DNA from 2 places in the Clostridium saccharobutylicum DSM 13864 genome. Region 2 is predicted to be linked to the other one. Evidence: predicted binding sites of a transcription regulator. Region 2 holds the regulator's gene; the other holds the start of a gene.
The links. Region 2 encodes HrcA, which represses chaperone genes, less so after heat shock. Its sites were predicted from a motif close to TGTTAGCACTCNNNNNNNNNGAGTGCTAACA; they were not measured.

Region 1 (16,439 bases), 820 kb from region 2:
GCAGGTCAACCTTATTCAGTTGATGCGGCTAGAGCTAAGTTGTTTGCAGCAGACGTTGCAATGGAAGTTACAACTAAGGCAGTACAAATCTTTGGTGGATATGGTTACACTAAGGAATACCCAGTAGAAAGAATGATGAGAGATGCTAAGATAACTGAAATCTATGAAGGAACTTCAGAAGTTCAAAAGATGGTTATCGCAGGAAGCATTTTAAGATAGGGAGGATTTTATAATGAATATAGTAGTTTGTGTAAAACAGGTTCCAGATACTACAGCAGTAAAAATAGATCCTAAGACTGGTACATTAATTAGAGATGGTGTTCCATCAATTATGAATCCAGAGGATAAGCATGCATTAGAAGGAGCATTACAATTAAAAGAGACTATGGGTGCAAAAGTTACAGTTATTAGCATGGGTCTTCCAATGGCTAAAGCGACTTTAAGAGAAGCACTTTGTATGGGAGCTGATGAAGCTATCCTTTTAACAGATAGAGCACTTGGAGGAGCAGATACTTTAGCTACTTCAAAGGCATTAGCTGGAGTAATAAAAACATTAGATTATGATATAGTATTTGCAGGAAGACAAGCAATCGATGGAGATACTGCACAAGTAGGACCAGAAATAGCTGAACATTTAAATATTCCTCAAGTAACTTATGTTCAAGATGTTAAAGTAGAAGGAAGTTCATTAATAGTAAATAGAGCATTAGAAGATGGACATCAAGTTGTAGAAGTTAAAACTCCATGTCTATTAACTGCAATCGAAGAATTAAACAAACCAAGATACATGAATGTTGGGAATATATTCACAACTAACGATGATCAAATCAAGGTTATGACTGCAGATGATATAGATGTAGATAAAGCTGAATTAGGACTTAAAGGTTCACCTACAAAGGTTAAGAAGTCAATGACTAAAGAAGTTAAGGGCGCAGGAGAACTTGTAAAAGAATCAGCTAAAGAATCAGTTAGTTATGTTTTCGGAAAATTAAAAGAAAAACACTACATCTAAGATAATAGGAGGGTAATTTATTATGAATATAGCAGATTACAAAGGCGTTTGGGTCTTTGCTGAACAAAGAGAAGGCGAATTACAAAAAGTATCTTTAGAACTACTTGGAGAAGGTAGAAGAGTTGCTGATAAATTAGGAGTAAAGTTAACAGCTTTATTACTAGGAAGCAATGTAGAAGGATTATCAAAGACATTAGCAGAACATGGTGCAGATGAAGTTTTGGTTGCAGATAATAAAGACTTACAACACTATACTACTGATGCATATACAAAAGTTATTTGTGATTTAGCAAATGAAAGAAAGCCAGGAATATTATTTGTTGGAGCTACTTTCATAGGTAGAGATTTAGGTCCTAGAGTTGCAGCTAGATTAAATACTGGACTTACAGCTGACTGTACATCAATCGATGTTGAAGTTGAAAATGGTGATTTATTAGCTACAAGACCAGCATTTGGTGGTAACTTAATGGCAACAATCGCTTGTCCAGAACACAGACCACAAATGGCTACAGTAAGACCAGGAGTTTTCGAAAAAGTTAACACTGATGGAGCTAACTGTAAAGTAGAAAAAGTTGAAGTTAAGTTAACTAATAATGATCTTAGAACTAAAGTTTTAGAAATCATTAAGAGCAAAAAGGATATCGTAGATATCTCAGAAGCTAAGATTATAGTAGCTGGTGGTAGAGGAGTAGGTTCTAAAGAAAACTTCGAATTACTAGGAGAATTAGCAAAAGTTTTAGGTGGAACTGTTGCAGGTTCAAGAGCTGCTGTTGAAAAAGGATGGATAGAAAATGCTTACCAAGTTGGTCAAACTGGTAAAACTGTTAAACCATCAATATATATAGCTTGTGGTATTTCAGGAGCTATCCAACACGTTGCTGGTATGCAAGATTCTGATATGATCATAGCTATAAATAAAGATGAAACTGCACCAATAATGAAAGTTGCAGACTATGGTATAGTTGGAGACGTTAAGAATGTTTTACCTGAATTAATTGCTCAAGCTAAAGAAATAATAAGTGCTGAATAATTTCAGTTTTAATAATATATTATTTTCTATTTGAAAAGAAAAAGTTAATAATATAACAATATAAATAATTAATTAACAAGATTAATAATTTTTTAACAAGTTGATTGTTTAATCCTTAGTTAAAGTAATGCTATTTTAACTAAGGATATCTATAAAGAAATGATTTTGAGGAGGATTTATCTATGGAAAAGATTTTTGTACTTGGAGCAGGAACTATGGGTGCTGGTATTGTTCAAGCATTCGCACAAAAAGGTTATGAAGTAATCGTAAGAGATATTAAAGATGAATTTGTTGAAAGAGGAATTGCTGGAATCAACAAAGGATTAACTAAGCAAGTTGCTAAGGGAAAAATGACTGAAGAAGATAAGGAAGCAATACTTTCTAGAATTTCAGGAACAACTGATATGAAATTAGCTGCTGATTGCGATTTAGTAGTTGAAGCTGCAATTGAAAATATGAAAATTAAAAAAGAAATTTTTGCTGAATTAGATGGCATTTGTAAAGAATCAACTATTTTAGCTTCAAACACTTCATCATTATCAATAACAGAAGTTGCTTCAGCAACAAAGAGACCTGATAAAGTTATCGGAATGCATTTCTTTAACCCAGCTCCAGTAATGAAGCTTGTTGAAATTATAAGGGGAATAGCTACTTCACAAGAAACTTTTGATGCTGTTAAACAATTGTCAGTAGCAATCGGAAAAGAACCAGTAGAAGTTGCAGAAGCTCCAGGATTTGTTGTAAACAGAATCTTAATCCCAATGATTAATGAAGCTACATTCATTTATCAAGAAGGAATTGCTTCAGTTGAAGATATCGATGCAGCTATGAAATATGGTGCTAATCACCCAATGGGACCTTTAGCTTTAGGAGATCTTATTGGATTAGATGTTTGTCTAGCTATCATGGATGTTTTATTTAATGAAACAGGAGACAGCAAGTACAGAGCTAGCAGCATTTTAAGAAAATATGTTAGAGCTGGATGGCTTGGAAGAAAATCAGGAAAAGGATTCTATGATTATTCAAAATAATTATATGATTGCTTAAGGTACATGTGAGAAAATAATAAACAAAAGATATTAGACATATTTTATCAGTGTAAGAGAATGATTTCACTAATAGTAGAAGTTCTATTAGGTGAAATTGTTAGCGAAGTATTGGATAAAATAGACAAATATAATAATTTATTATTTTATTGAGTGTGTCTAAGTTTAAATATGAATTACTGGGACTCTCAAGGTTTGATAACTTTGAGAGTTTTTTGTCTATTAAGTAAGGTATAAAATCTAAAAATATTAAAATGTAGTTTTATTTACAAAAATAAGAAGGAAAATAAAGTTATTTGTAGAAATATATAATATATGAAGAAAAGTATATTTTTAGGAGGTATAGATTTATGATGAGATTTACATTACCAAGAGATATTTATTATGGAAAAGGATCACTAGAACAACTAAAAAATCTTAAAGGTAAAAAGGCAATGCTAGTACTTGGTGGCGGTTCGATGAAAAGATTTGGATTTGTCGATAAGGTGTTAGGATACTTAAAGGAAGCTGGAATAGAAGTAAAATTAATAGAAGGAGTTGAACCAGACCCATCAGTTGAAACAGTGTTCAAGGGCGCTGAGTTAATGAGACAATTTGAACCAGATTGGATTATAGCTATGGGTGGTGGATCACCAATTGATGCTGCAAAAGCAATGTGGATTTTTTATGAACACCCAGAAAAAACTTTTGATGACATTAAAGATCCGTTTACAGTACCAGAATTAAGAAATAAGGCTAAGTTCCTAGCGATTCCATCAACAAGTGGTACAGCAACAGAAGTAACAGCATTTTCTGTAATTACAGATTATAAGACTGAAATAAAATATCCTTTAGCTGATTTTAATATAACTCCAGATGTAGCTGTAGTAGATTCAGAATTAGCTGAAACAATGCCACCTAAGTTAACTGCCCATACAGGAATGGATGCATTAACTCATGCAATTGAAGCTTATGTAGCAACATTACATTCACCATTTACTGATCCACTAGCTATGCAAGCGATTGAAATGATTAATGAACATTTATTTAAATCATATGAAGGCGATAAAGAAGCTAGAGAACAAATGCATTATGCTCAATGTTTAGCTGGAATGGCTTTCTCTAATGCACTATTAGGAATATGTCATAGTATGGCGCATAAAACAGGGGCTGTATTCCATATCCCTCATGGATGTGCGAATGCAATCTATTTACCATATGTAATTAAGTTTAATTCAAAAACTTCATTAGAAAGATATGCTAAAATAGCAAAACAAATTTCATTAGCAGGAAATACAAATGAGGAATTAGTTGATTCATTAATAAACTTAGTTAAAGAATTAAATAAGAAGATGCAAATACCAACAACATTAAAAGAATATGGTATTCATGAACAAGAATTTAAGAATAAGGTTGATTTGATTTCAGAAAGAGCTATTGGAGATGCTTGTACTGGATCAAATCCAAGACAATTAAATAAAGATGAAATGAAAAAGATTTTTGAATGCGTATATTATGGTACAGAAGTTGATTTTTAATAAAGTGCATTCTTCAAAATAAAACTATTATATAGGTTCAGTATATTATTGCTGAACCTTTTTTGTTATGTACCAATTAATTCTGCAGTTTAATAAAAATATTTTCTATTAACCAAAAAATAAATATAAGAGATTCTTGAATAGGAAAAATATAGTGATATAATATATTAGGAAAGAATTATTTTCCGTAAGGATATAATGAAAGCCAAATATATATAATTATATTTTGGAAAATAGGGGATAATACATAAGTATTTGATATTATGAATTATTTGATGAATATACATTGTAAAATGAAAAGGAGTTGCAGTATGGATTATAAATCTATAAGAGAGTGTAATGAGTACATATTAATAGAAAGTATTAAAAATTTTAAGTTAAAGCAGATCTTTGAATGTGGTCAATGTTTTAGATTTGAAAAAATAAGCGATACAAATTATATTGTTGTTGCATTTGAAAGAGTGATAGAACTTATTGAAGATGGTGAAAACATACTTATATATAATTCCAATGAAAGTGACGTACGGGATATATGGATAAAGTATTTTGATTTGCACAGAGATTATTCTTATATAAAAAATGAACTTTCTAAAGATGATTTGCTTAGAAAAAGCATAGAATTTGGAACTGGGATCAGAATATTAAATCAAGATCCATTTGAGATATTAATTAGCTTTATAATTTCAGCTAGAAATAGTATTCCATCAATAATGAAAACTATAAATAAAATTTCAACAAAATGGGGAACTGAAATTTTATATAAGGGTAAAACATATTATGCATTTCCTACAATAGAACAGATAAAGAATGCAACATTAGAAGAGATACAAGAAACAGGTGCTTCTTTTAGAAGTAAATATATTATAGATACAATTGCTAATGTATATAGTAGCAAACAAGCGATGAATCAAGAAAGTTTACAAAAAAGAGAAGAACTTAAAAAATATGATTTAGATTATATAAAAAGCTTGAATGACGATGATTGCCATAAAGCACTTCAGGAATTTAAGGGAGTAGGAGCCAAAGTTGCTGACTGTGTTATGTTGTTTTCTATGGAAAAATATTCAGCATTTCCTGTAGATGTATGGGTTAAACGTGCTATGATTCATTTTTATGGAGCACAGGATGCATCACTAAACAAGATTAGGATTTTTGCTAGAAATAAGTTTGGAAAGTTATCTGGTTTTGCACAACAATATCTTTTCTACTATGCAAGAGAAAATAAAATCAAAATTGATGAAGAGTAGTAAAGAAAAACTAGTCTATTAAATATGCTTTAATGAACTAGTTTTTCTTTATTATATTATAATATATTATATTTTAGCTACTTTTTCTCACATGTTTTGATTTTTTTATAGATATATAAGAATCACCTGGTATATCTTTTATAAACTTAAGAAACTTTATAATACGAATATCATTCTTTAAACTATTTAATGAATTGTAACGTGATGCAAGTTCACGATTTGTAAATAAAGCATGTATTTGTGTATGACAGGTAGTACAAAGATATGCTATCTTAAAGTGTTTTCCGCCTTTTTCTAAGGGAATTAAGTGATGTTCAGTTATAATAGAAACATTTCTATTACACAATTCACAGATATGGTTTTGTGCCATAAAATCCTCCTCTTAATTTCACAAGCTTTTATAATTTAATTATAACAAATTAATTATAAAAAGCAAAATAATTCAGAAGATTTAAATTATAGGAAAATTGTTATATTTTTAACAATAATATGGTATAATTGGATTATAATAGGAAAGCGCTTATTAGGAGGGTGTGTGTATGTTCAAATTTGAAAATCAACTTTTAAAACTTAAACATGAAGTTCTTACACGGGTTGCAGTACTTGCAAAAGAAAATAAAGTGACTAAGGAAGAAATAGAAAAAATTCCTTATAATATGATATCTGGGGAATCGCCTACATATAGAGATACTGTAACTCAGGAAAGAGATGTAGTATTGGAAAGAGCAAAACTTGCAGCTGGGTATCTTCCAAATGGAAAAGAAGGAAAAGATTTAATAGATATATCAGAACAACAACAAATATTATATGTTATAAAAGCAGCATGTGATAGGTGCCCAACAAAAAAATTTGAAGTTACAGATGCTTGTAGAAACTGTATTGCACATAAATGTCAAAGTACATGTAATTTTGGAGCAATTAGTTATGTTAATGGACGAGCATTTATTGATCCAAGTAAGTGCAGAGAATGCGGTATGTGTAAAAAAGCATGTCCTTACGATGCAATTGCTGAAGATATGAGACCTTGTAAGCGTTCATGCCCAACAGGAGCGTTAAATTTTAATTCTAAAGACTTAAGTGCTGAAATTACAGAAGATAAATGTGTTAATTGCGGAGCTTGTATGGCAGCATGTCCATTTGGAGCTATAGAAGATAAAAGTTCATTAGTTAAAGTTATAAATAATCTAGTTAGTAAGGAAAAAATTTATGCTGTAGTTGCACCAGCAATAACTGGAGAATTTGGACCAAAAACAACTTATGGACAAGTTAAAAATGCAATTAAGTCATTAGGGTTTACAGATATGGTAGAGGCTGCTTGTGGAGCTGATGCTGTTACTGTGCATGAAAGTAATGAATTTATAGAAAGAATGGAAAATGGAGATCCATACATGACTAATTCATGCTGCCCAGGATTTTTAAGCTATATTCAAAAGATAATGCCAGATCAAGCTGAGAGAATTTCAGGAACTGTTTCACCTATGGTTGCTGCTGGAAGATATATAAAGTCTAAAGATAATGGTGCAAAGGTAGTGTTTATAGGGCCATGCACTGCTAAGAAAAGTGAGATTCTAATAGATTCAATTAAAGATTCAATTGACTATGTACTAACATTTGAAGAGCTATTAGCTTTGTTTGAAGCGTTTGAAGTTAATCCTGCAACTTGTGAAGATATAATGGTAGATGATGCTTCGATATTTGGTAGAGGATTTGGTATGGGTGGTGGATTAACTGCTGCTATAGAGAATTATATACAAGATAAAGGTGCTGAAATAGAATTCAAACCAGTTAAGGTTTCAGGTGGAGCAGAAATTAAGAAAACTATGACAATGGCTAAAGCTAAAAAATTACAAGGAAATTTTATTGAGGGTATGATGTGTGAAGGCGGTTGTATAAATGGAACGGCTAAAATTGCACCGCTAATGAAAGCTAAAATGCCGTTTACAAAAAATAATGCACAATCATCAATGAAATCTGTATTATCTAATAAAGCGCTAGAAGAGTATAAAAACATAAATTTAGAAAGATAATTATATATATTGAATAATTAAAAAAGAGTTTATTCAATATATATTATAAAATTAATGGATAAATACATTGTTTTTATATTGCTAACTAATTTAATAGATTAATTATAATAAGGAAGAGATTTTGCAAATATATTAAAAAAGTGTTTTTGAAAGGCTATATTTTATATTTGGCAAAATTCTCTTTTTTGTTATTTAAAGATTAATAGAAAATTAAAGAAAAAATGAGTAAAATGAATGTATTTTTCAATAAAGTCTAATATTTGCTTAAAAAGAGGATATAATATTAGAAGTAATGTTTGAATTATATGGGTATAAAGGATATTATAATTGTATCAGCACTCGACAGTAATGAGTGCTAACAGGAAGCTAAAAAATAATAAATTATAATATATACATTTTAAGGAGGGTTTTTCATGAATATTAAACCACTTGGTGACAGAGTTGTAATTAAAAAATTAGAGGCAGAGGAAAAGACTAAAAGTGGAATAGTCTTAACAGGTACTGCTAAGGAAAGACCACAAGAAGCAGAGGTTGTAGCTGTAGGCCCAGGAGCTGTTGTAGATGGAGCTAGAGTACAAATGGAAGTTAAAATTGGAGATAAAGTTTTATACTCTAAATATGCAGGAACAGAAGTTAAGGTAGATGGAGAAGAGTATACAATATTAAAACAAGAAGATATATTAGCAGTAGTTGAATAGGAATTTAGTGAGAATAAAATTAAGTTATTAAAGGAGAGTGTATTATAAATGGCTAAGATGTTAAAATTCGGAGAAGACGCAAGAAGAAATATGCAAATTGGCGTAGATAAATTAGCAGATACAGTTAAGGTTACTTTAGGACCTAAAGGTAGAAATGTTGTATTAGATAAGAAATTTGGGGCACCATTAATCACAAATGATGGAGTGTCTATTGCAAGAGAAATAGAATTAGAAGATCCATATGAAAACATGGGAGCTCAATTAGTTAAAGAAGTTGCAACAAAAACTAATGATGTAGCTGGAGACGGTACTACAACAGCTACTTTACTTGCTCAAGCAATTATAAGAGAAGGGTTAAAAAATGTAACTGCTGGAGCTAATCCAATATTAATTAGAACTGGTATTAGGATGGCTGTAGATAAGGCAGTTGAAGAAATTAAGAAGATTTCTAAAAACATAGAAGGAAAAGAAGATATAGCTAGAGTTGCTGCAATCTCAGCTGCAGATGAAGAAGTAGGTAAGTTGATAGCAGACGCTATGGAAAAAGTAGGTAATGAAGGCGTTATAACTATAGAAGAATCTAAATCAATGGGAACTGAATTAGATGTTGTTGAAGGTATGCAATTTGACAGAGGATATGTATCACCTTACATGGCTACTGATACAGAAAAAATGGAAGCTATTTTAGAAAATCCATACATTTTAATTACTGATAAAAAGATTACAAATATTCAAGAAATATTACCAGTACTTGAACAAATAGTTCAAGCAGGTAAGAAGCTATTAATAATTGCTGAAGACATTGAAGGAGAAGCAATGGCTACATTAGTAGTTAATAAATTAAGAGGAACATTTACTTGTGTTGCTGTAAAGGCTCCAGGTTTTGGCGATAGAAGAAAAGAAATGTTACAAGATATAGCTATATTAACTGGTGGTACTGTTATAGCAGAAGAACTAGGAAGAGATTTAAAAGAAGTTACTATAGATATGTTGGGTACAGCTGATAGCGTTAAAGTAACTAAAGAAAATACAGTTATAGTTAATGGTAAGGGTGAATCAGCACAAATTAAAGAAAGAGTTAACCAAATTAAAGCTCAAGTTGAAGAAACAACTTCAGAATTTGATAAAGAAAAATTACAAGAAAGATTAGCAAAACTTGCTGGTGGAGTTGCAGTAATCAAAGTTGGTGCAGCAACTGAAACTGAATTAAAAGAAAAGAAACTTAGAATTGAAGATGCTCTTAATGCAACAAAAGCAGCTGTTGAAGAAGGTATAGTTGCTGGTGGTGGAACTGCATATGTTAATGTTATTAATGAAGTTGCAAAATTAACTTCAGATGTTCCAGATACTCAAATTGGTATTAATATAATCGTTAAAGCATTAGAAGAACCGGTTAGACAAATTGCAACTAATGCAGGAGTTGAAGGATCAGTAATAATAGAAAAAGTTAAGAATAGTGAAGCAGGAGTTGGATATGATGCTTTACATGGTGAATATATTAACATGATAAAGGGTGGAATAGTTGATCCAACTAAGGTTACAAGATCAGCACTTCAAAATGCTGCATCAGTATCATCAACATTCTTAACAACTGAAGCAGCAGTTGTTGATATTCCTGCAAAGGAATCTGGAATGCCAGCAGGGGCTCCAGGAATGGGCATGGATGGAATGTACTAAAATAGAGCATTTAGCAAGTAATATTAGCAGATAATATTAAATAGATAAGCTAGAAGACAAACACGTATTGTTAGTGTTTATCTTCTAGCTTTTTTATGTTCATTTTTACTAATTAAGATATTGGATTTATATTTTATTATTTATTAAAAAAATAAATTTGTTTAAGTTGAATAAAAAGTATAAATAAAGGAATAATTCTAAATAAAATATTGAATTTAGAGGTGATTTGAATTTATAAAGTTAATTATTTGCTAAAAATGAAAGTTAAAGATAATAAAAGAGAGCCATATAAAAATAGAAAAAAAGGTGGATTTACATTAATTGAAGTAATAGCAGTAATAGCTATTATAGGAATTCTTGCAGCTGCAATTTTACCTAGAGTTAACGGTTATATAAAAGAAGCTAAAAAAGTGAAAGTAGTAGATCAGAGTAGAAAGGTTGTAATGGCAGTTGAATCATATAATTTAAAAGCTAGTACACCATTAAGCAAAAGTACAACTGTTCAGACTGCTATAAGCAATGAAGGAGTAAAAAAGTATGTAGATGAGTCTGAATTAAAAAATTTAAATACTAGAGAAACTAGTTTGCAAAATTGTTATGACATTCTAGATGGTGCCGAATTTGATATTTCTGGCGATAATGATATTTTAGATCCAAAGAAGATTAAGTAAAGTCCAAGTAAAGGATTAAAAGTTAGAATGTAAGATAAAAATGCAATTTTAATTTCAAATTCATTGACTTTGTATTGTACATACATTATAATAGTTTTAATTCAAAAACATAGCACATTTAAAAACTCGTATATACCTTGAATATGGCAAGGAGTATCTACCGGAGACCTTAAATTTCCGACTATGGGTGATATTAATATAAGCTAAATTTCGAATTTTATTAGCATATTAATATCACTTAGAAGGTTAATGTGCTTTTTTTGTACAAAAAAATATAATAAAATTTGCAGGAAAACAATCAAAATTAAAATAAAACGAAATAAATGTTTCAAAACTGGGAGGAATTAAAATGGCAAAAATAATTAAACAAGCATATACTTTTGATGACGTGTTATTAGTACCTAATAAATCAAATATATTACCAAGAGAAGTAAGTGTAAAAACACATTTGACTAAAAAAATAGCATTAAACATACCTTTAATGAGTGCTGGAATGGATACAGTAACTGAGTCTAAAATGGCTATTGCAATGGCTAGAGAAGGCGGAATCGGAATTATACATAAAAATATGACTGTTGAACAACAAGCTAAAGAAGTTGATAGAGTTAAAAGACAAGAAAATGGAGTTATTACAGATCCTATATTCTTATCACAAGATCACCTTATTCAAGATGCTGAAAATTTAATGTCTCAATATAGAATCTCAGGTGTTCCAATTACTACTAAAGAAGGTAAATTAATAGGAATAATTACTAACAGAGATATAATTTTCGAAACAAATTTCCAAAGAAAAATTTCAGAAGTAATGACAAAAGAAAACTTAATTACTGCGCCGGAGAATACTACAGTTGAAGAAGCTAAAGAAATATTAAAGAAACATAAAGTTGAAAAATTACCTCTAGTTGATAAAGAAGGGTATTTAAAAGGCTTAATCACAATGAAAGATATTGAAAAAGTGAAAAAGTTCCCAAATGCAGCGAAGGATGGCAGAGGTAGATTATTATGTGGAGCTGGAGTTGGAGTTACTGGAAATATGATGGAAAGAATTGATGCGTTAGTTAAAGCTCAAGTTGACGTTATTGTTCTTGATACAGCTCATGGTCATTCGCAAGGTGTTTTAGAAGCTGTTAAGAAGATTAAAGAAGTATATCCAGACCTTCAAGTTATAGCTGGTAATGTTGCTACAGCAGAAGCCGTAGAAGACTTAATAAAAGCAGGAGCAGATTGTGTAAAAGTTGGTATAGGACCAGGATCAATCTGTACTACAAGAGTAGTAGCCGGAGTTGGAGTTCCACAATTAACAGCTGTTATGGATTGTGCAGAAATGGGTAGAAAATATGGAATACCTGTAATTGCAGATGGTGGACTTAAATATTCAGGAGATGTAGTAAAAGCATTAGCTGCTGGAGCATCAGTTGCAATGATGGGATCATTATTTGCAGGTTGTGAAGAAGCACCAGGAGAAATGGAAATATATCAAGGAAGAAGTTACAAAGTATATAGAGGAATGGGATCTTTAGCAGCTATGGAATGTGGATCTAAGGATAGATACTTCCAAGAAGGTAATAAAAAACTAGTTCCAGAAGGTGTTGAAGGAAGAATAGCATTTAAAGGATCTGTTACAGATACTATATTCCAATTAATAGGTGGAATAAAATCTGGAATGGGATATTTAGGATCAAAGGATTTTGATACTTTATATGAAACTGCTACATTCGTGATTCAAACAGCAGCAGGATTTAGAGAAAGTCATCCACATGATATTAATATTACTAAGGAAGCTCCTAACTATAGTGTAGGACAATAATAAAAGTTATGATGCACAGTTCACAATTTATTGAGGTAGCATTGCTGGACTGTGCATTACTTAGTTTGATTAGAAAGAAATATCGAAAATTCTATGTAAATAAAGAAATTAAGTCAAAAATAATTTAATTTCTTGATAAAAAGTTCTATTTAGTTAATAATAGACATTAGAAAAAGAATTTTAGGAGGAAAGCATGAAGAGAGAGTTAATTTTAGTTGTCGATTTTGGTGGGCAATATAATCAATTAATAGCAAGAAGAGTACGAGAATGTAATGTATATTGTGAAGTTCATCCTTATAATTTAAGTGTTGATAAGATAAAAGAAATGAATCCAAAGGGAATTATCTTTACAGGTGGACCAAATAGTGTATATGGTGAAGATTCTCCTTTATGTGACAAAGCTATATTTGAAATAGGAGTACCTATTCTTGGTATATGTTATGGATCTCAACTTATGTCTCATATGCTTGGAGGGAAAGTTGCAACAGCACCTGTAAGTGAATATGGAAAAACAAAAGTTGATGTAAATGTACAATCTAAACTTTTTGAAGGAGTGTCACCTTCAACAATTTGTTGGATGAGTCATACTGATTACATAGAAAAGGCACCAGAAGGATTTAAAATAATAGGTAATACTCCAGTATGTCCAGTTGCAGCTATGGAATGTGAAGATAAAAATTTATATGCAGTCCAATTCCATCCAGAAGTTATGCATACACAAGAAGGTACAAAGATGCTTTCAAACTTTGTATATAATGTTTGTGGTTGTACTGGAGATTGGAAAATGGATTCATTTGTTGAAAAGACAATTGAAGAAGTTCGTGAAAAAGTTGGAAATGGTAAAGTGTTATGTGCATTATCAGGTGGAGTTGATTCATCTGTAGCAGCAGTATTACTTTCAAAGGCTGTTGGAAACCAATTAACATGTGTATTTGTTGATCATGGATTACTTCGTAAAAATGAAGGGGATGAAGTTGAAGAAGTATTTGGACCTAATGGACAATACAATTTGAATTTCATTCGTGTAAATGCACAAGAAAGATTTTATGAAAAGTTAGCTGGAGTAGAAGAGCCAGAACAAAAGAGAAAAATTATTGGTGAAGAGTTTATAAGAGTATTTGAAGAGGAAGCTAAGAAAATAGGAGCAGTTGATTATCTTGTACAAGGAACTATTTATCCAGATGTAATTGAAAGTGGTCTTGGAAAATCAGCAGTTATAAAATCACATCACAATGTTGGAGGTCTTCCTGATTGTGTTGATTTTAAAGAGATAATAGAACCTCTTAGATTATTGTTTAAGGATGAAGTGCGTAAGGCAGGACTTGAACTTGGCATACCTGAAAAATTAGTATTCAGACAACCTTTCCCAGGCCCAGGACTTGGAATACGTATCATTGGAGAAGTAACTGCTGAAAAAGTTAAAATAGTTCAAGAAGCAGATGCAATTTATCGTGAAGAAATTGCAAAAGCAGGTATTGATAAAGAAATTGGTCAATATTTTGCAGCTCTTACTAATATGCGTTCAGTAGGTGTTATGGGTGATGAAAGAACATATGATTATGCAATTGCCCTTAGAGCTGTAACTACAAGTGATTTCATGACTGCAGAATCAGCAGATCTTCCATGGGAAGTGCTTGGAAAGGTAACAACTAGAATTGTAAATGAAGTAAAAGGTGTAAATCGTGTAATGTATGATTGCACAGGAAAGCCACCAGCTACTATAGAATTTGAATAAAGTACATGAAAATAAATAACAAATTATCTTGAATGTATGTAAATAAACAAACATCTGAAAAGCCTTGAATCATAGGCATTTCAGATGTTTTCTTTTTTATAATTTTATTTTAAATGTATTCCAATTAATAGCAAATATAATAAATCAGCATAATATAATATCAGATAGCTCTTAAATAATTGTTATTTTATTAAAGAACTATTTTGCAATGAATTAAAAAAATTATATACAAGTGTCTGTAGGAATAATCCTATGGGAAATTACAAAGGAGAGAGAAAGATGAACAATAAAAAGAATTATGCTGATGCTATAAAGGAATTTGAAATGTATGACAGAAATGACTCAGAAGGATATAGTGAAGATAAATGCTTATATGATGAAGATGAATATGATGAATCAGATTCTTATTCATGCTCTAGTGATGAATATGACTCTACAAAAGATAGAAGTTGTGGATGTGATGAATGCTTCTTACAAGGCGTTGAAGAAGGATACGAGGAAGGCATTGAAGAAGGATATAAAAAAGGATATAAAAAGGGATACGAAAAAGGATATAAAGAAGGATACGAAAAAGGATACAAAGAAGGTTGTGAAAAGGGATATAAAAAAGGATACAAAGAAGGCTGTGAAAAAGGCTATGAAAAAGGATACAAAGAGGGATATGAAAAAGCTAGAGAGGAAGTAATTAACTATATTAAAAACCAAAGAAGACATTGTCGAAGATGTAGATGTTTTTGTAAATGTTGCTGCAGATGCTGCTCTAAAAGAAATAGATAATGAAAAAACTAAAATAAAATGATTTTAGTTTTATAGCAGAAAAATTATTTTGAATGGGATGTCTCAAAATAAATTTTAGATACAATATATTGGTGGATTATAGTGTAGGACAAGCAATAAGATTGTATTAATTTTATATTTTGCGATATCCTCTTTTTCATTTTATAAATTAATTTGAAGTACGAGTATAAGATATGAGTGAATTGTTATTTTATTAATTGTAAATAATATTTTTATTAATTGTAAATAATAAAAATATGTAAAGCTAAGATATGATTAGCATAATTTATGATATAATGGAATAATAGAAAATATTTTTATTGTTATATGGAGGTAGAAATAAAAATGAGTAAAGGCATATCATTAGATTTATCAAAAGTTGCACCTTATTTAGACACAACTGAAATTGACTACATGGAGGACATGGTTAAGAGTGCTCATGATAAATTACACAATGGAACAGGAGCAGGAAATGACTTTTTAGGTTGGCTTGACCTACCAGTAAATTATGATAAAGATGAATTTGCAAGAATCAAAAAATCAGCAGAAAAAATTCAATCAGATTCAGATGTTTTAATAGTTATTGGAATAGGAGGATCATATCTTGGTGCTAGAGCTGCAATAGAAATGCTAACAAGTAATTTCCATAATGCTTTAGAAGGTGACAAGAGAAAAGCACCAAAGATATTCTATGTAGGTAATAATATAAGTTCAACATATATGTCAGAATTATTACAAGCTATTGAAGGTAAAGATATAAGTTTAAATGTAATTTCTAAATCAGGTACTACTACAGAACCTGCAATTGCATTTAGAATTTTAAGATCATATTTAGAAAATAAATATGGTATAGATGAAGCAAGAAAGAGAATATATGCTACAACTGATAAAGCTAAGGGTGCTTTAAAGACATTAGCTAATGCAGAAGGATATGAAACTTTTGTAGTTCCAGATGATGTTGGGGGAAGATTCTCAGTATTAACAGCAGTTGGATTATTACCAATAGCTGCAGCAGGAATAAGCATTGATGATATGATGAAGGGAGCTGCTGATGCAAGAGAAGCATATTCAGATCCATCTCTTAATAACAATGATGCTTATAAATATGCAGCAGTTAGAAATGCTTTATATAATAAAGGTAAAGTAATTGAATTATTAGTAAATTACGAACCTTCATTGCACTATTTCAATGAAT
Region 2 (16,439 bases):
TAATTATAACGGGGGTGAAGGAACTGCCTTAAGTATAGAATGGCAGTTATGCATATGAAAAGTGAAAGACAAAAATATATCAGAAATTTTTCAATAGTAGCACATATTGATCACGGTAAATCAACCCTTGCTGATAGATTACTTGAAACTACAGGAACCTTGACAAAAAGGGAAATGGAAGAGCAAGTTCTAGATAATATGGAAATAGAAAAAGAAAGAGGAATAACAATAAAGTCCCAAGCAGCGAGACTTATATATAGAAGAGATGATGGTCAAGAATACATTTTTAACTTGATTGATACTCCAGGTCACGTAGACTTTAATTATGAAGTTTCTAGAAGTTTAGCAGCCTGTGAAGGTGCTGTATTGGTTGTTGATGCGACACAAGGTATTCAGGCTCAAACTCTAGCTAATTGTTATTTAGCATTAGACAATGATTTAGAAATTGCACCAGTAATAAATAAAATTGATTTACCATCTGCAAGACCAGACGAAGTTAAACAAGAAATTGAAGATGTTATAGGTATAGATGCTGAAGAAGCACCTATGATATCAGCTAAAACAGGACTTAATATAAAAGATGTATTAGAGTCTGTTGTCAAAAATATTCCAGCACCAGAAGGCGATGAAGAAGCGCCATTAAAAGCCTTAATATTTGATTCGTATTATGATAGCTATAAGGGTGTTGTATGTATTGTAAGAGTGGTTGATGGGAAGATAAAAGTTGGAACTAAGATTAAGCTTATGGCAACAGGTAAAGTTTATGATGTTACTGAAGTTGGAGTATTTACGCCAAATGTACTTCCTATAGGAGAATTAAGTGCAGGAGATGTAGGCTACGTCACAGCATCAATTAAAAATGTTAGAGATGCCAGAGTTGGTGATACAATAACAGAAGATAACAGACCAACTGAAAAAGCACTCCCAGGATATAAGCCAGCTATTCCTATGGTTTATTCAGGTATATATCCAGTCGATGGAGCTAAATATGATGAATTAAAAGAAGCATTAGAAAAATTACAGATAAATGATGCAGCTTTAAGCTTTGAGCCAGAAACATCAATTGCATTAGGGTTTGGATTTAGATGTGGATTCTTAGGATTATTACACATGGAAATAATTCAAGAAAGAGTTGAAAGAGAATTTAATTTAGATATCATTACAACTGCACCATCCGTTATTTACAAAGTAATAAAAACAGATGGGGAAGTATTAGAAATAACTAATCCTACAAATCTTCCAGAAATGACGGAAGTTGATTATATGGAAGAACCAGTTGTAAAAGCATCTATAATTACTCCTAAAGATTATGTTGGCGCTGTTATGGAATTATGTCAAGATAGAAGAGGAACATATATTGATATGCAATATATAGAAGAAACTAGAGCAGTTGTCAATTATGATATTCCATTAAATGAAATAATATATGATTTCTTTGATACATTAAAATCTAGAACTAGAGGATATGCATCTTTAGACTATGAATTTAAGGGCTATACTCAAACTAAGTTAGTTAAGCTTGATATTTTATTAAATGGAGATATTGTGGATGCACTGTCAATGATAGTTCCGGATGAGAGAGCTTATCATAAAGGAAGAGGAATTGCTGAAAAATTAAAAGAAATAATTCCAAGACAATTGTTTGAAGTTCCGATCCAAGCAGCAATAGGGTCTAAGATTATAGCAAGAGAGACAGTAAAAGCTATGAGAAAAGACGTATTAGCTAAATGTTATGGTGGAGATATTTCAAGAAAGAAGAAATTGCTTGAAAAGCAAAAAGAAGGAAAGAAGAGAATGAGACAGGTAGGTTCTGTTGAAGTTCCACAAGAAGCATTTATGGCGGTATTAAAAGTAGATTAACAATAATAAATTTTAGTATGTTTTATTAATAAAAGTAATATAATGCATATTTATGGGTATTACAAACACGAAAGATTTGTAATACCTTACCCAATTAGCTACATATTTGTTCTATAGGACTAATAAAATTTCGCTGGAAATATCTAAATATCAGGTTGAACTGAACCGACTTTAGTTTGTTTCAAATATGAAATTTAGACAAACTAGAGTGGAATGACTTGATATCAAGATGTTCAAACAGTTTATTTTCAACGCCTATTCCACAAATACGTGGCTAATTTCTTTATTTGTACTAAACTTTAAATTAGAATAATAATGAATATTAAAAATTAATATAGTTAGAACTATTGATTTGATTCATTAACTATAGATAAAAGTGATTAATTTCTTATATATATTTAGGGCATGAGGGCGATTTACAATGTATATATATACAGAATACTTAAAGTTATTACAAAACAAAGAAATATTACACATATATGTGCAGCAGGCATTGGAAAATGAATTGCTGGAGTTAGTTAATGAGAGGTTGTTCACTTATTGATTGTCTAAAGCTTGCCTTTGGAGTAATCTGTAAGTGATGCAACCTCTCATTTAGTAACTCTCAATTAAATTTTCCTAGTCATGCCAAACATATATGTGTAATATTTCGGTTGGTATCGCTAAACTTTAATGTTTCACGATACCGTATATATTGAAAAAAGAGGAGGAATTTTAATGAAAGAAATATCTTTATATATACATATTCCATTTTGTAAGCAAAAATGTTTATATTGTGATTTTCCTTCGTATGCAGGGAAAGAAATTTTAATTGATGAATATATTGAATCATTAAACAAAGAAATATTACAAAAAGGAAAAGATTATATAATTAGTAGTATATTTATTGGCGGAGGAACACCGTCTTATCTGAATGATGATAATTTGAATAAATTATTAAGTGCATTAAATAAATTAAATTTAAAAGATGATTTGGAATTTACAGTGGAATGTAATCCAGGAACTTTAAATGCAAGTAATCTAGAAATTATGAAGAAATATAATGTAAACAGACTTAGTATGGGATTACAGTCTACAAAAGATAATATTCTAAAAAATATAGGAAGAGTACATAATTATGAACAATTTAAGGAGAATTATTTTTTAGCAAGAAAGATAGGATTTAGAAATATAAATGTGGATTTAATGTTTGGATTACCTGATCAAACAGTTAATGAATGGAAAGAATCATTAGAAGAAATAGTTAAACTTAATCCAGAGCATATTTCAGCATATAGCTTAATAATAGAAGAGGGAACATGTTTTTACGATTTGTATGAAAAAGATAAATTAAAACTTCCATCAGAAGATGAGGAAAGACTTATGTATTCATATACAAAGAAAATTTTAAATAATCATGGATATCATCAATATGAAATATCAAACTTTTCGAAGGCGGGAAATGAATGTTTTCATAACAAAGCATATTGGAAATGTAATGAATATTTAGGACTCGGAGTATCTGCAAGTTCATTTATAGATAAAAAGAGAATAAAAAATATAGATAATATTAGAGAATATATAAAAAGAATAAATAACAATGAAAGTGTTGAAGATGAAATTCACGTAAATGATATGAAAGATGATATAGAAGAATTTATGTTTATGGGTTTTAGAATGATTGAAGGTATAAGCATAGATTATTTTAAAGAAAGATTTAATAAAAATATATACGAAGTCTATAAGGAAGTAATTGAAAAAAATATAAATGAAGGATTATTAATTTATGATTCGGGAAAGCTATACCTATCGTCTAAGGGAATTGAACTTTCAAATTATGTAATGAGCGATTTTATACTAACATGATATTAATTAAAAAAATCAATATACAAATATTGTTTTTAATAATGTAAGTTCTAAGTTTTAGTAATAATAGCAAATATGAAGAGTATTGTAATGAAATTGAACAAATACATTATAATGAATAATAAATTTAAAAGCATATTAAATAGAAAATGAAAGAAATTAAGAGATATATAAAGATAAATTCTAAAAAATCCGTGAATATTCTCTATAAATACTTAGATTAAATATAAATGGAATTGACAAAAAACCTCATAAATAATATATTAAAAGCATAGTCATTAGCACTCAATCTTAACGAGTGCTAATAAAAAGAGGTGAGGTTATGAGTATTGATGATAGAAAGATAAAAATACTTCAAGCTATTATCAATGACTATATTCGTACAGGGGATCCCGTAGGATCGAGAACTATAGCTAAAAACTATGATTTAGGTATTGGTTCTGCAACAATAAGAAATGAAATGGCTGACCTTGAGGATATGGGATACCTAGAACAACCTCATGCTTCAGCAGGAAGAATTCCTTCAAGTAAGGGGTATAGATTATATGTTGATAAACTTATGGATAATCAAAGATTAACTGAAGAAGAAGACTTGAAGATAAAACAATATATAATTGATTCTGCAATGCTTGAAGTGGATAAGATAGTAAGGCAAACAAGTGCTCTATTATCAGAACTTACAAAATTAACTTGTGTAATTGAAACACCATCAGTAAAAAAAAGCTTTGTTAAATCCATTCAGCTTATTAAGGTTGATGAGCATAATATAGTTTCAGTATTTTTAACAGATACAGGGCTTATAAAAAATCATATAATGAAGTTAATTAATAAAGCGCCAGATGTTAGAACTTTAACTAGAATAAATGAAGTCATTAACAATAGACTTGTTGGTCTTTCAATAGAACAAATTAATCTTGAAGTAATTAATAATTTAAAAAGAGATTTAGGTGAATATGAAGAGATATTTAATGCCATTTTACCTATTTTATATGAGACATTAAATGTATCAGATTCATCAGAAGTATTTATGGAAGGTGCAACAAATATATTCAACTATCCAGAATACAATGACATTAATAAAGCTAAGGAAATGCTCTCTCTCCTTAATGATAAGGAAACTATACTGGATTTATTTAATCCACAGGAGGATATAACTATTAGTATAGGAGATGAAAATTATAAACCGCAAGCTAAGGAGTGCAGTATAATATCTGCAGAATATTCATTTGGAAATAGACCAATAGGAAAAATAGGATTAATTGGTCCAAGAAGAATTAACTATTCAAAAGTAATAACAATTATGGCTGAGGTTATAAAAGAGCTTAACAATATATTAAACAATCAAAAAATATAATTACTATATTTCGAGAGATGAGGTGTATTTTAAAATATATGGAAGATAATAAAGAAATTAAAAATGAAGAAATTAAAGAAGAGATAGTTGAAGAAACTGAAAATAATACTGAAGAAAATGTAGTTATCGATGAAGCAGAAACTCAAAAAGCTAATGAAGCTTCAGAAGAGGCTGAAAATGCAGAAGAGGATGATCTTAGTATGTTAAAAGAACAAAATAAGAAATTACAAGAAGAATTAGATGAAGCAAAGGATAGACTTTTAAGATTGACAGCAGAATATGATAATTACAGAAAAAGAACAACAAAAGAAAAAGAAGGAATCTATAGTGATGCATATGTTGATGTATTAAAAGAAATACTTCCAATTATGGATAACTTAGAGAGAGCTGTAGATGCTGAAGGAAGTTTAGAGGATCTAAAGAAAGGTATTGAAATGACAATGAAAGGTTGTCAAGATTCATTTACTAAGCTTGGTGTTGAAGAAATAGATGCCAGTGGAGAATTTGATCCAAATTATCATAATGCAGTAATGCATATTGAAGATGAAAACTTAGGTAAAAATGTAGTAGCAGAAGTATTCCAAAAGGGATATAAAAAAGAAGATAAAATTATAAGACACACAATGGTAAAAGTAGCTAATTAATAATTTGAAAATAAAATTAAAACACAAAATTAAAATTGAAAATAAACTAATTAAAGTTTTAGGAGGAATATATAATGGCAAAGATTATAGGAATTGACTTAGGAACTACAAATTCATGTGTAGCAGTTATGGAAGGTGGAGAACCAACTGTTATAGCTAATGCAGAAGGAGCAAGAACTACTCCATCAGTAGTTTCATTCCAAGCAAATGGTGAAAGATTAGTTGGCCAAGTTGCAAAAAGACAATCAATCACAAATCCAGACAAAACTGTTATCTCAATAAAGAGACATATGGGAACAAGTTACAAAGTTAATATAGATGATAAACAATATTCACCACAAGAAATTTCAGCAATGGTACTTCAAAAAATCAAAGCTGATGCTGAAAGCTATTTAGGAGAAACTGTAACTCAAGCAGTTATTACAGTACCAGCTTACTTTAATGATAGCCAAAGACAAGCAACTAAGGATGCAGGAAAAATTGCTGGTCTAGAAGTATTAAGAATAATCAATGAACCAACAGCTGCATCATTAGCTTATGGTTTAGATAAATTAGATTCAGCTCATAAGATTTTAGTTTACGATTTAGGTGGTGGTACTTTCGATGTATCTATCCTTGATTTAGGAGACGGAGTATTTGAAGTATTATCAACTAACGGAGATACAAAGCTTGGTGGAGATGATTTTGATGAAAAGATCATGCACTATATAGCTGATACATTCAAGGCTGAAAATGGAATTGATTTAATGCAAGACAAGATGGCACTTCAAAGATTAAAAGAAGCTGCTGAAAAAGCTAAAATTGAATTATCATCTTCAACACAAACAAACATTAATTTACCATTCATTACTGCTGATGCAACTGGTCCAAAGCATATAGATTTAACTTTAACTAGAGCTAAATTCAATGAAATAACTCATGACTTAGTTCAAAGAAGTATTGAGCCAATGAAAAAAGCATTAGCTGATGCTAAACTTTCATTAAGCGATATAGATAAGATAATCTTAGTAGGTGGATCAACAAGAATTCCAGCTGTTGTTGAAGCAGTTAAGAACTTTACAGGAAAAGAACCTTCTAAGGGCGTTAATCCAGATGAATGTGTTGCTGTCGGTGCAGCTATTCAAGCAGGTGTATTAACAGGAGAAGTTAAGGATATAGTACTACTTGATGTTACTCCATTAACATTAGGAATTGAAACAGCAGGTGGAATAGCTACTCCATTAATTGAAAGAAATACAACTATTCCAACAAAGAAGAGCCAAGTATTCTCAACTGCAGCAGATAATCAAACATCAGTTGAAATCAATGTAGTTCAAGGTGAAAGACAAATGGCTATGGATAATAAGTCACTTGGACAATTCACATTATCAGGAATAGCTCCAGCTCCAAGAGGAATTCCACAAATCGAAGTTACATTTGATATAGATGCTAATGGTATTGTTAAAGTATCAGCATTAGATAAAGGAACTGGAAAAGAAGCAAATATTACAATTACAGCTTCAACTAATTTAAGTGATGATGAAGTAGATAAGGCTGTAAAAGAAGCAGAAAAATTTGCTGAAGAAGATAAGAAGAGAAAAGAAAAGATTGAAGCTGTAAATAATGCAGATCAAACAATTTATCAAATAGAAAAGACATTAAACGAAGTTGGAGATAAAGCTACAGAAGATGAAAAAGCTGCTGTTACAGCTAAAATCGAAGAACTTAAGAAAGTGAAAGATAGCGATGATGTAGAAGCTATTAAAGCTGCAATTGAAGCTGTAAATCAATCATTCTATCCAATAGCTACAAAGATGTATCAACAAGCTGGAGCAGCAGAAGGAGCAGATCCAAATGCAAATGCAAATGCTGGAGCTCAAAGTGCACCACATGATGATAATGTAGTAGATGCAGATTTTAAAGTAGATGAAGATAAATAAGATTTACTAAAATATATTTATTTAATATAATAGGAAGAGGGAAGGCAAGCTCGTCTTCCTTTTTCTAAAGTTACGGGAAAGATAAGTTGTGATGATTTGAATAAAATATTAGTAAATTGTTAACTACAATATATATTTTGTTCAATAAAATAAAACTAGGTGGTGAATGAAAACAAATGGCAAATAAAGACTATTATGAAGTGCTTGGACTTCAAAAAGGTGCAAGTGATGACGAAATAAAAAGAGCCTTTAGAAAATTAGCTGTAAAGTATCATCCAGATAGAAACCAAGGAAACACAGAAGCAGAAGAAAAGTTTAAAGAAATAAATGAAGCTTATCAAGTTCTTTCGGACCCTGAAAAGAAATCAAGATATGATCAATTTGGATCAGCTGCATTTGATGGAAGCGGTGGATTTGGAGGCGGCGGCTTCGGTGGATTTGATGGATTTGATATGGGTGGTTTCGGAGATATTTTTGAATCATTCTTTGGGGGCGGAGGTGGAAGCTCTAGAAGAAGAAATGGTCCAGTAAGAGGAAATGATATTGAATATACAATAACATTAACTTTTGAAGAAGCAGTTTTTGGTGTTGAAAAGGAAATCTCAGTTACTAGAAGTGAAAATTGTGAACATTGTCATGGTTCTGGAGCAGAACCGGGATCAAGTGTCAAGACTTGTCCTAAATGTGGAGGTTCAGGCCAAGTAAGAGTTCAAAGACAAACACCTCTTGGAAATTTTGTTTCAACTTCTACTTGTGATCAATGTGGAGGTTCAGGCAAAATTACAGAAAAGCCATGTAATGCATGTAGGGGTAATGGGAATGTTAGAAAAACTAGAAAGATAAAAGTTAACATACCAGCAGGGGTTGATACAGGAAATGTAATGCCTTTAAGAGGACAAGGCGAACATGGATTAAGAGGTGGAAGTCCAGGGGATTTATATGTAAGAATCAACGTGACACCATCTAAAGTGTTTACAAGAAAAGGAAATGATGTATATATAGACGCTCATATTTCAATGGCTAAGGCAGCTCTAGGTACGGAAATAACTGTAGCCACTGTAGATGGAAACGTAAAATATACAGTACCAGCAGGTACTCAATCTGGAACAATGTTTAGATTGAAGGGTAAGGGAATACAAAGAGTAAATTCAAGTGGTAATGGAGATCAATATGTAAAAGTAATTGTTGATATTCCTAAGACATTAAATGAGAGACAGAAAAAAGCACTATATGATTTGATGGAAGCATCAGGAGAATCATCTGGTGATGTTACGCCTCATAAGAAAAAATTATTTGGGAAAAATAAATAAAAAAGTATAAGGTACATGGACTCGTTATTTTTTGAATGTGCCTAAATAAAAAAACTATCTATATTAATTATGATAATAAATTAATATTAGGTGGTTTTTTTATTTATATAGATTACATAACCATATATATGATTTGCAATAATAAGAAAGTAGTTAATTTCGTGATTCTATGTGAAATGACTTGAAGTTTATGTATTTTTATAATAACATCACAATTATTTAGTTTAAAATTATTAATATTAGAATCTGTATATGTCCAATATTTTTATTTAGAGATACATGATACTATTACAAATATTATAATAAAATTTATGTGGATTTAAAAAAGTAATGACTTTGAATAAAAAAATAATAAAAAAACATACAAAGTATTAATAAGTTAATAAATTAATGTATATATTTATTTGGTTATAATATAAATTTTTAAAACTTATCCGATAAAACCTATAAATGTAGTAAGAATTATAAAATTAGGTTATAATAAATTAAAAACAAATTAATATAAGGGGGAAAAATTTTGGATAATTTAAAAGAAAAATTATTAGGTGAAGTGGAAAATTTTAAAGAATTGGGAAATAAATTTTTAGATGGCGAAGTTTCAGTTGGAGATTTCAAAAAAGTTTCTGGTGGAATGGGCGTGTATTCAGAACGTAGTAAGAAGGATTTCATGATAAGACTTAGAATTCCTTCAGGAATAAGCAGTCTAGATCAAATGAATTGGTTATGTGATATAGCTGAAAAATATGAACTAGAAAAATTTCATTTGACTACAAGAGAGGCGATTCAATATCATAATCTATCAATAGACCAAGTTTGTGGAATTATGAAAGATGGAATTGAAAATAATATATATTCTAGAGGTGGAGGTGGAAATTATCCTAGAAATGTTGCTATGTCTCCATTGGCTGGGGTAGATAAGGAAGAAGCTTTTGATGTAACGCCATATGCTTTATCTGTTAACAATCATTTTTTAAGCAAAATAACAACATATAAGTTGCCTAGAAAATTTAAAGTTGGTTTTTCAAGCAGTAATAAGGATTTAGGACATTGTAATGCTACAGATTTAGGTTTCTTGGCAGTTGTTAAAGATAATAAAAAATACTTTAAAGTTTATATGGGCGGAGGTCTTGGAAGAGATCCTAAGATTTCTATTGAATATGATGAACTTATAGAGCCAAGCAAAGTTTTATATCATGTAGAGGCTATGACAAATTTATTTATAAACGAAGGAGATTATGAAAATAGAAGCAAGGCTCGTATAAGATACATTGTAGAGCGAATGGGAAAAGAAAAATTTATAGAAGCATACAAAGAGCATTTACAAGAAATTATGAAAAATGGCGGACTTGATTTGAATGTAAGTTTAAAAGAATATACTAAAAAAGGTAAAGAAATAGATGAAAAGCATCCTAGACTAGTTGAGCAAAAACAAAAAGGATTATATAGTGTATACTTCCATCCAATAGGAGGGCAAATATATATCAAAAAATTAAGAAAAATTTTAGATGATATAAAAGATATAGAAGATTTAGAAATAAGATTAACAATGACAGAAGGAATATACTTTAGAAATTTAAATGGTGAAGAAGCTAAGAAAGTTTTAAGTATAACACAAAATATTGGTGGGGAAACAGCTCTAGAGCAAAGTGTATCTTGTATTGGTGTGCCAATATGTCAGGTTGGAATTTTACAAAGCCAAAAGACCCTTAATGATATAATTAATTATTTTAATGAAAAGGGATATAAAAAAGATATATTGCCTAGAATTCACATATCAGGTTGTGGAAATTCATGTGGAATTCATGAAGTAGTTCCAATTGGATTGACAGGAAAGCGTAAAAGAGTGGATGGAAATGTTGAAGATGTATTTGAACTTCATATTAATGGATCATTTGAAGCTAATAATGCAAGACTTGGAAAGGTTTATGGTGACATACTTGCATGTGAAGTTCCACAATTTTTATATGAACTAGCATTACTTGTAGAAAATAAAAATATTAATTTCAGTGAATATGTTAATATTTATGAAAAAGAGTTAAACGAATTAACAAATAAATATAAAAAATAATGAAGTAGGGAAAAGAAAGAAAATAACAAGTCAAATACGTAAAATATAATTTAATGAATTGACTTGTTATTTTTTATAATTAAATTACTAATAAGTTTTGCATAAAATCCTCTAAATTTTTTATCAAAATCAAGTCAATATAAGTCGTTATCCTAATTTGAATTTGAGTACGAAACAAAAAAATGCACATATATATGGGCAATTATTGAAAAATGAATTGTTAGAGTTGATAAATAAGAGGTTGTTCACTCGTTGATTGTTTAAAGCTTGCCTTTGGAGCAATCTGTAAGTGATGCAACCTCTCATTTAGTAACTCCTAATGAAATTTTCCTAGTCATGCGAAATATATATATGTAACATTTCGGTTGGCATCAGAAAACTTTACTGTTTATTAATACATGTAAAGTTTGTATTAAAAAATTGCAATATAATTTAATATATGTATAATTATTATGAATGATAAAAGATGGAGTGAATGAACATGAGAATGAGAAAAAAGCCATGGGCAAGACCTGAACTGGAAAGTTGTAATTTTTTTGTTGTAAATCCTAAGCAGTATAACGGTAAATGGAAAGAAGTGTTTGGAAATGATAATCCTATTTACTTAGAGTTAGGTTGCGGAAAGGGAACTTTTATGGCAGTGCATGGTTCTGAAAATCCAGATATTAATTATATTGCTGTTGACATAAAAGACGAAGTTTTGGGTTTAGCCAAAAGAAATATTGAAAAAGCATATGAGGAAAAACATAGAACTGTAGATAATGTAAAATTAATGGCTCAAGAAATTAGAATTATTAATGAAATCTTGGGTGAAGATGATTCAATAGAGAGAATATACATAAATTTTTGCAATCCTTGGCCTAAGGAGAAACATAAAAAGAGAAGACTAACTCATACAAGGCAGTTAGAACAATATAGACTTTTCTTAAAGAATGAAGGAGAGATTTACTTTAAAACAGATGATGATGAATTATTTGAAGAATCTCTTGAATATTTTAAGGAAGGTAAGTTTAGAATTAAATATATAACATATGATCTTCATAATAGCGATTTTGTAGGGAATGTAGAAACTGAACATGAAAAGATGTTTACAGAGCAGGGAATTAAAACTAAGTTTTTAATTGCGGTCAAAGAATAAAGTTTTCTTTATATAGATATAAAGAAAGTAATTATATTAAGTAGAAAAATATGATAATTATAATATATTATTAGAGAAGTAGGAAGGATGATAAACATGAATGGAATATGGATTGAGGTTACTGTAATAACTAAAAGTGAGGCTTTGGAACCTATATCAGGAATATTCTATGGATTAGGCTGCCCAAATGTAGCTATTGAAGATCCAGAAGATTTACTTTCAAGAGAACAAGGTCCATTAACTTGGGATTTTGCAGATATAAATATATTAGAACATAAGGGGAATGCAGCTGTAGTTAAAGCTTACTTCTCAGAAGAAGATAATATTGATGAGGTTGTTGAAACTGTAAGACAAAAACTTGAAGAGATTAAGTCTCTTGGACTAGATATAGGTGAAGGAAAAGTAACTTATAGAAAAATGCACGAAGAAGACTGGGCTAATAATTGGAAACAATATTACAAGCCGGTAAAAATAACAGATAAAATTGTTATTAAACCTATTTGGGAAGAATATGAAAAGAAAGATGATGAACTAATAATAGAATTAGATCCAGGAATGGCTTTTGGAACTGGTACTCATGAAACTACTAGAATGTGTATTAAGGCATTAGATAAATATGTGAAACCTAATACAACAGTATTTGATGTTGGATGTGGATCAGGAATACTTGCTATAGCAGCTGCAAAGCTTGGAGCTAATCATGTAGTAGGAGTTGATTTGGATCCTGTTGCAGTTGATTCTTCTAAGGAAAATATATCATTCAATAATTTGAATAACATTGAAGTTTTAGAAGGAAACCTTTTAGATGTAGTTAGTGGAAAAGCAGATATAGTAGTTGCCAATATAATAGCAGAAATTATTTGTGTATTAACAGAAGATGTTAAAAAGGCTTTAAATGAAGGTGGATTATTCATTGTATCAGGTATAATTCATGATAGAGTAGATATGGTTAAAGAAAAGTTTGCAGAATGTGGATTTGAAGTTATGGAAATAAATAAAGATGGAGAATGGAACTGTATAGTTGCAAAATCTATTGGATAAGGAGCGAATATGCATAAGTTTTTTACAGAGTCTCATAATATTACTGAAACAGAAGGACGTATCCATGGTGATGATGTAAAACATATATATAAGGTTTTAAGATTATCTGAAGGAGAAAAAGTAATATTAAATAATTGTGAAGGTATAGAATATCTAGGAACAATAAGCTCTATAACAAAAAGTGAAGTTATAGTTAACATAATTAGCAAATTAGATATAGATAATGAGAGTACCGTTAAAATTCATCTTTTTCAAGGGTTGCCAAAAGGACAAAAAATGGACTTAATAGTTCAAAAGGGAACGGAATTGGGAGTGTTTGAATTTATTCCTACTATTACTTCAAGAGTTGATGTAAAGTTAAAAGGAGAATTTAAAAAACTTGATAGATTAAATAGAATAGCGTTAGAAGCTTCAAAGCAATCTAAAAGAAGTATAATTCCTAAGGTAAAAGAAGTTGTTACTTTTGATGAAGCATTGGAAGAGTTAAAAGACATGGATTTAATTTTAATTCCGTATGAAAATGCAGAAGACTTTGGTATAAAAAGTCTTATAAAAGATCTTAATAAGAATAATATAGATTTAAATAAAATAAATAATGTTGGAATTTTAATAGGTCCCGAAGGTGGATTTGAGGAAGAAGAAATTAAAATTTTAAAAGACCAAGGTGCTTATATTATAACACTTGGAAATAGAATATTACGTACGGAAACAGCTGGATTTACAGCAACAGCTTTAATTCAATATGAATTAGGAGATTTAGGAGGAAAGTTACTGTAATGGGAGAAAACCAAATGAAAATAGTTAGATCGAGTAATGATAAACTTAACATTAAGAAACAACTTAATAAAAATGTTGATGGAAAACAACAAGTAGCTTTTGCTACATTAGGATGTAGAGTAAATCATTATGAAACAGAAGCTATGGCAGAAAAATTCATAAGAGAAGGTTATGAAGTTACAGATTTTGATAATTATTCAGATGTTTATGTTATAAATACATGTTCAGTAACTAATATGAGTGATAAAAAATCTAGACAAATAATAAGTAGAGCAAGAAGAAAGAACCCAAACGCAATAATTGCAGCAGTTGGTTGTTATGCACAGGTTGCATCTAAAGAAGTTTCAAAAATTGAAGGTGTGGATGTAGTACTTGGAAGCAGAAATAAAGGCGATATTGTTTATTATGTGAATAAAGCAAAAGATGAACAAAAGCAGCAAATAGTAGTTGCGGAGGTACTTAAGAATAAAGAATTTGAAGATTTAAATATAGAAGAATACCAAGATAAGACTAGGGCGTTTTTAAAGATACAAGATGGGTGCAATAGATTCTGTGCGTATTGTTTAATACCATATACAAGAGGAACAACTTGTTCAAAGAATCCGGAAAAAGTGCAAAATGAAATAAAAAAATTATCAGATCATGGATTTAAGGAAATAATATTATCAGGAATTCATACTGCGTCATATGGTGTTGATTTAGATGGAAATATCACTTTAGTAACATTATTAGAAGATATTGAAAAGATTGATGGAATAGAAAGAGTGAGAATTGGATCGATTGAACCAAGTTTCTTTACAGATGAGGTTATAGAAAAAATAAAAAATATGAAAAAACTTTGCCCACAATTTCATTTATCTCTTCAAAGTGGTTGTGATGCAACTTTAAAAAGGATGAATAGAAGATATACAGCTAAAGAATATGAAGATGCAGTTAATAAGATAAGAAATAATTTAAAAGATGCGTCTATAACAACTGATGTGATTGTAGGATTTCCAGGAGAAACTGAAGATGAATTTAATGAAACATATGAATATTTAAAGAGAATCAAATTAACTAAAACTCATATATTTAAATTCAGTCCTAGAAAGGGAACTAAGGCCTCAGATATGCCAGATCAAGTAGATGGTACTGTTAAAGAAAAAAGGAGTAAGGACTTGATTGAATTAAATGCAAAGAATGAATCTGAGTTTAGTAAATCTTTAGTAGGAAGAGAAATGGATGTTTTAGTAGAACAAGAAGTTCCTACAAAGAAAGATATATTTGAAGGATATACAAGAAACTATGTAAAGGTTGAAATAGTTAATGGTAATGAGGATATGATAGGTAAAATAGTTAATTGTAAAATAGAAGAGGCAAATGGAGATTACCTTACTGGAAAATTAATATAGCATTTTGTATAATTACAATCATAGACAACTAAATTTACGTTCGGGGAAACCAATATATGAAAAAGGAAGTTAACTTATATACATAAGTTAACTAAGGTGGAATAACCAAATGTAAAATTTGGATTCTCACTTATCATTTAAGGAGGTGAAATTATGGAAGGGTGTATATTTTGCAAAATAGTAAATGGAGAAATTCCAAGCAATAAATTATATGAAGATGATAAAGTATATGCGTTTTATGATATAAATCCAGAAGCGCCTACACATTTTTTAGTGATACCTAAGGATCATATTGAAAGTGCAAATGCTTTGAATGAAAAAAATGTAGATATTATTTCACATATATTTATGGTTATTAATAAATTAGTAGTAGATCTTGGAATATCAGATAAAGGCTATAGAATTGTAAATAATTGTGGTGAAGATGGCGGTCAAACCGTAAATCATCTCCATTTTCACGTACTTGGAGGCAGAAGTTTACAATGGCCACCAGGTTAAAAAAAATGTTGAAAATAAGTTAGAAATCGATATAGATTTTTGCTTAATTTCTTGACAGTGATTGTTTAAATGCTGTATAATACAATATGTGTTATTAAGCCCATAGCTGAGTTAATTTAAGCTAGCGGAGGGAGGGATATTAAATGTCAGAAATTAAAGTTGGAGAAAACGAAACACTTGAAAGTGCGTTAAGAAGATTTAAGAGAAAATGTGCTAGAGCTGGGGTTATTTCAGAAGTTAGAAAAAGAGAACATTATGAAAAACCAAGCGTTAAGAGAAAGAAAAAATCAGAAGCTGCTAGAAAGAGAAAATTCAAATAGTGATGATTTCTTTTGAAAGAAGGTACAAAAATGTCATTAATTAAAGATAGATTACAAGAAGATTGGAAAGCTGCTTTAAAGACAAAAGATAAATTCACGGCTAACGTAATTAGTACTGCTAAATCAGCTATATTATTAGTTGAAAAAACTGATAATAGAAAGCTAGAAGATGAAGAAGTTATTACTATATTAGCTAAAGAAGTCAAGCAAAGACGTGAGTCTATGGTTGAATTTGAAAAAGGAAATAGACAAGATTTAGTAGATCAGTGCAAAG

Region 1: a site for HrcA is predicted at 8,210-8,240, ahead of groES (co-chaperone GroES). Genes of this name have one in related genera too.

Annotation. Positions count from the first base shown of each region.
Region 1 is NC_022571.1:380,449-396,887, forward strand. It holds gene CLSA_RS01740 (acyl-CoA dehydrogenase) at 1-219, shown strand, start outside; gene CLSA_RS01745 (electron transfer flavoprotein subunit beta/FixA family protein) at 233-1,012, shown strand; gene CLSA_RS01750 (electron transfer flavoprotein subunit alpha/FixB family protein) at 1,035-2,042, shown strand; gene CLSA_RS01755 (3-hydroxybutyryl-CoA dehydrogenase) at 2,225-3,073, shown strand; gene CLSA_RS01760 (NADPH-dependent butanol dehydrogenase) at 3,439-4,605, shown strand; gene CLSA_RS01765 (DNA-3-methyladenine glycosylase family protein) at 4,917-5,852, shown strand; gene CLSA_RS01770 (HNH endonuclease) at 5,926-6,222, opposite strand; gene CLSA_RS01775 (4Fe-4S dicluster domain-containing protein) at 6,392-7,879, shown strand; gene groES (co-chaperone GroES) at 8,293-8,577, shown strand; gene groL (chaperonin GroEL) at 8,626-10,254, shown strand; gene CLSA_RS01790 (prepilin-type N-terminal cleavage/methylation domain-containing protein) at 10,512-10,925, shown strand; purine riboswitch at 11,032-11,129, shown strand; gene guaB (IMP dehydrogenase) at 11,275-12,732, shown strand; gene guaA (glutamine-hydrolyzing GMP synthase) at 12,926-14,467, shown strand; gene CLSA_RS21890 (hypothetical protein) at 14,747-15,244, shown strand; gene CLSA_RS01810 (glucose-6-phosphate isomerase) at 15,590-16,439, shown strand, end outside.
Region 2 is NC_022571.1:1,200,547-1,216,985, forward strand. It holds gene lepA (translation elongation factor 4) at 55-1,860, shown strand; gene hemW (radical SAM family heme chaperone HemW) at 2,578-3,705, shown strand; gene hrcA (heat-inducible transcriptional repressor HrcA) at 4,028-5,059, shown strand; gene grpE (nucleotide exchange factor GrpE) at 5,098-5,703, shown strand; gene dnaK (molecular chaperone DnaK) at 5,778-7,622, shown strand; gene dnaJ (molecular chaperone DnaJ) at 7,799-8,932, shown strand; gene CLSA_RS05290 (nitrite/sulfite reductase) at 9,450-11,000, shown strand; gene trmB (tRNA (guanosine(46)-N7)-methyltransferase TrmB) at 11,482-12,138, shown strand; gene prmA (50S ribosomal protein L11 methyltransferase) at 12,235-13,179, shown strand; gene CLSA_RS05305 (RsmE family RNA methyltransferase) at 13,189-13,956, shown strand; gene mtaB (tRNA (N(6)-L-threonylcarbamoyladenosine(37)-C(2))-methylthiotransferase MtaB) at 13,956-15,347, shown strand; gene CLSA_RS05315 (histidine triad nucleotide-binding protein) at 15,501-15,845, shown strand; gene rpsU (30S ribosomal protein S21) at 15,989-16,165, shown strand; gene CLSA_RS05325 (GatB/YqeY domain-containing protein) at 16,196-16,439, shown strand, end outside.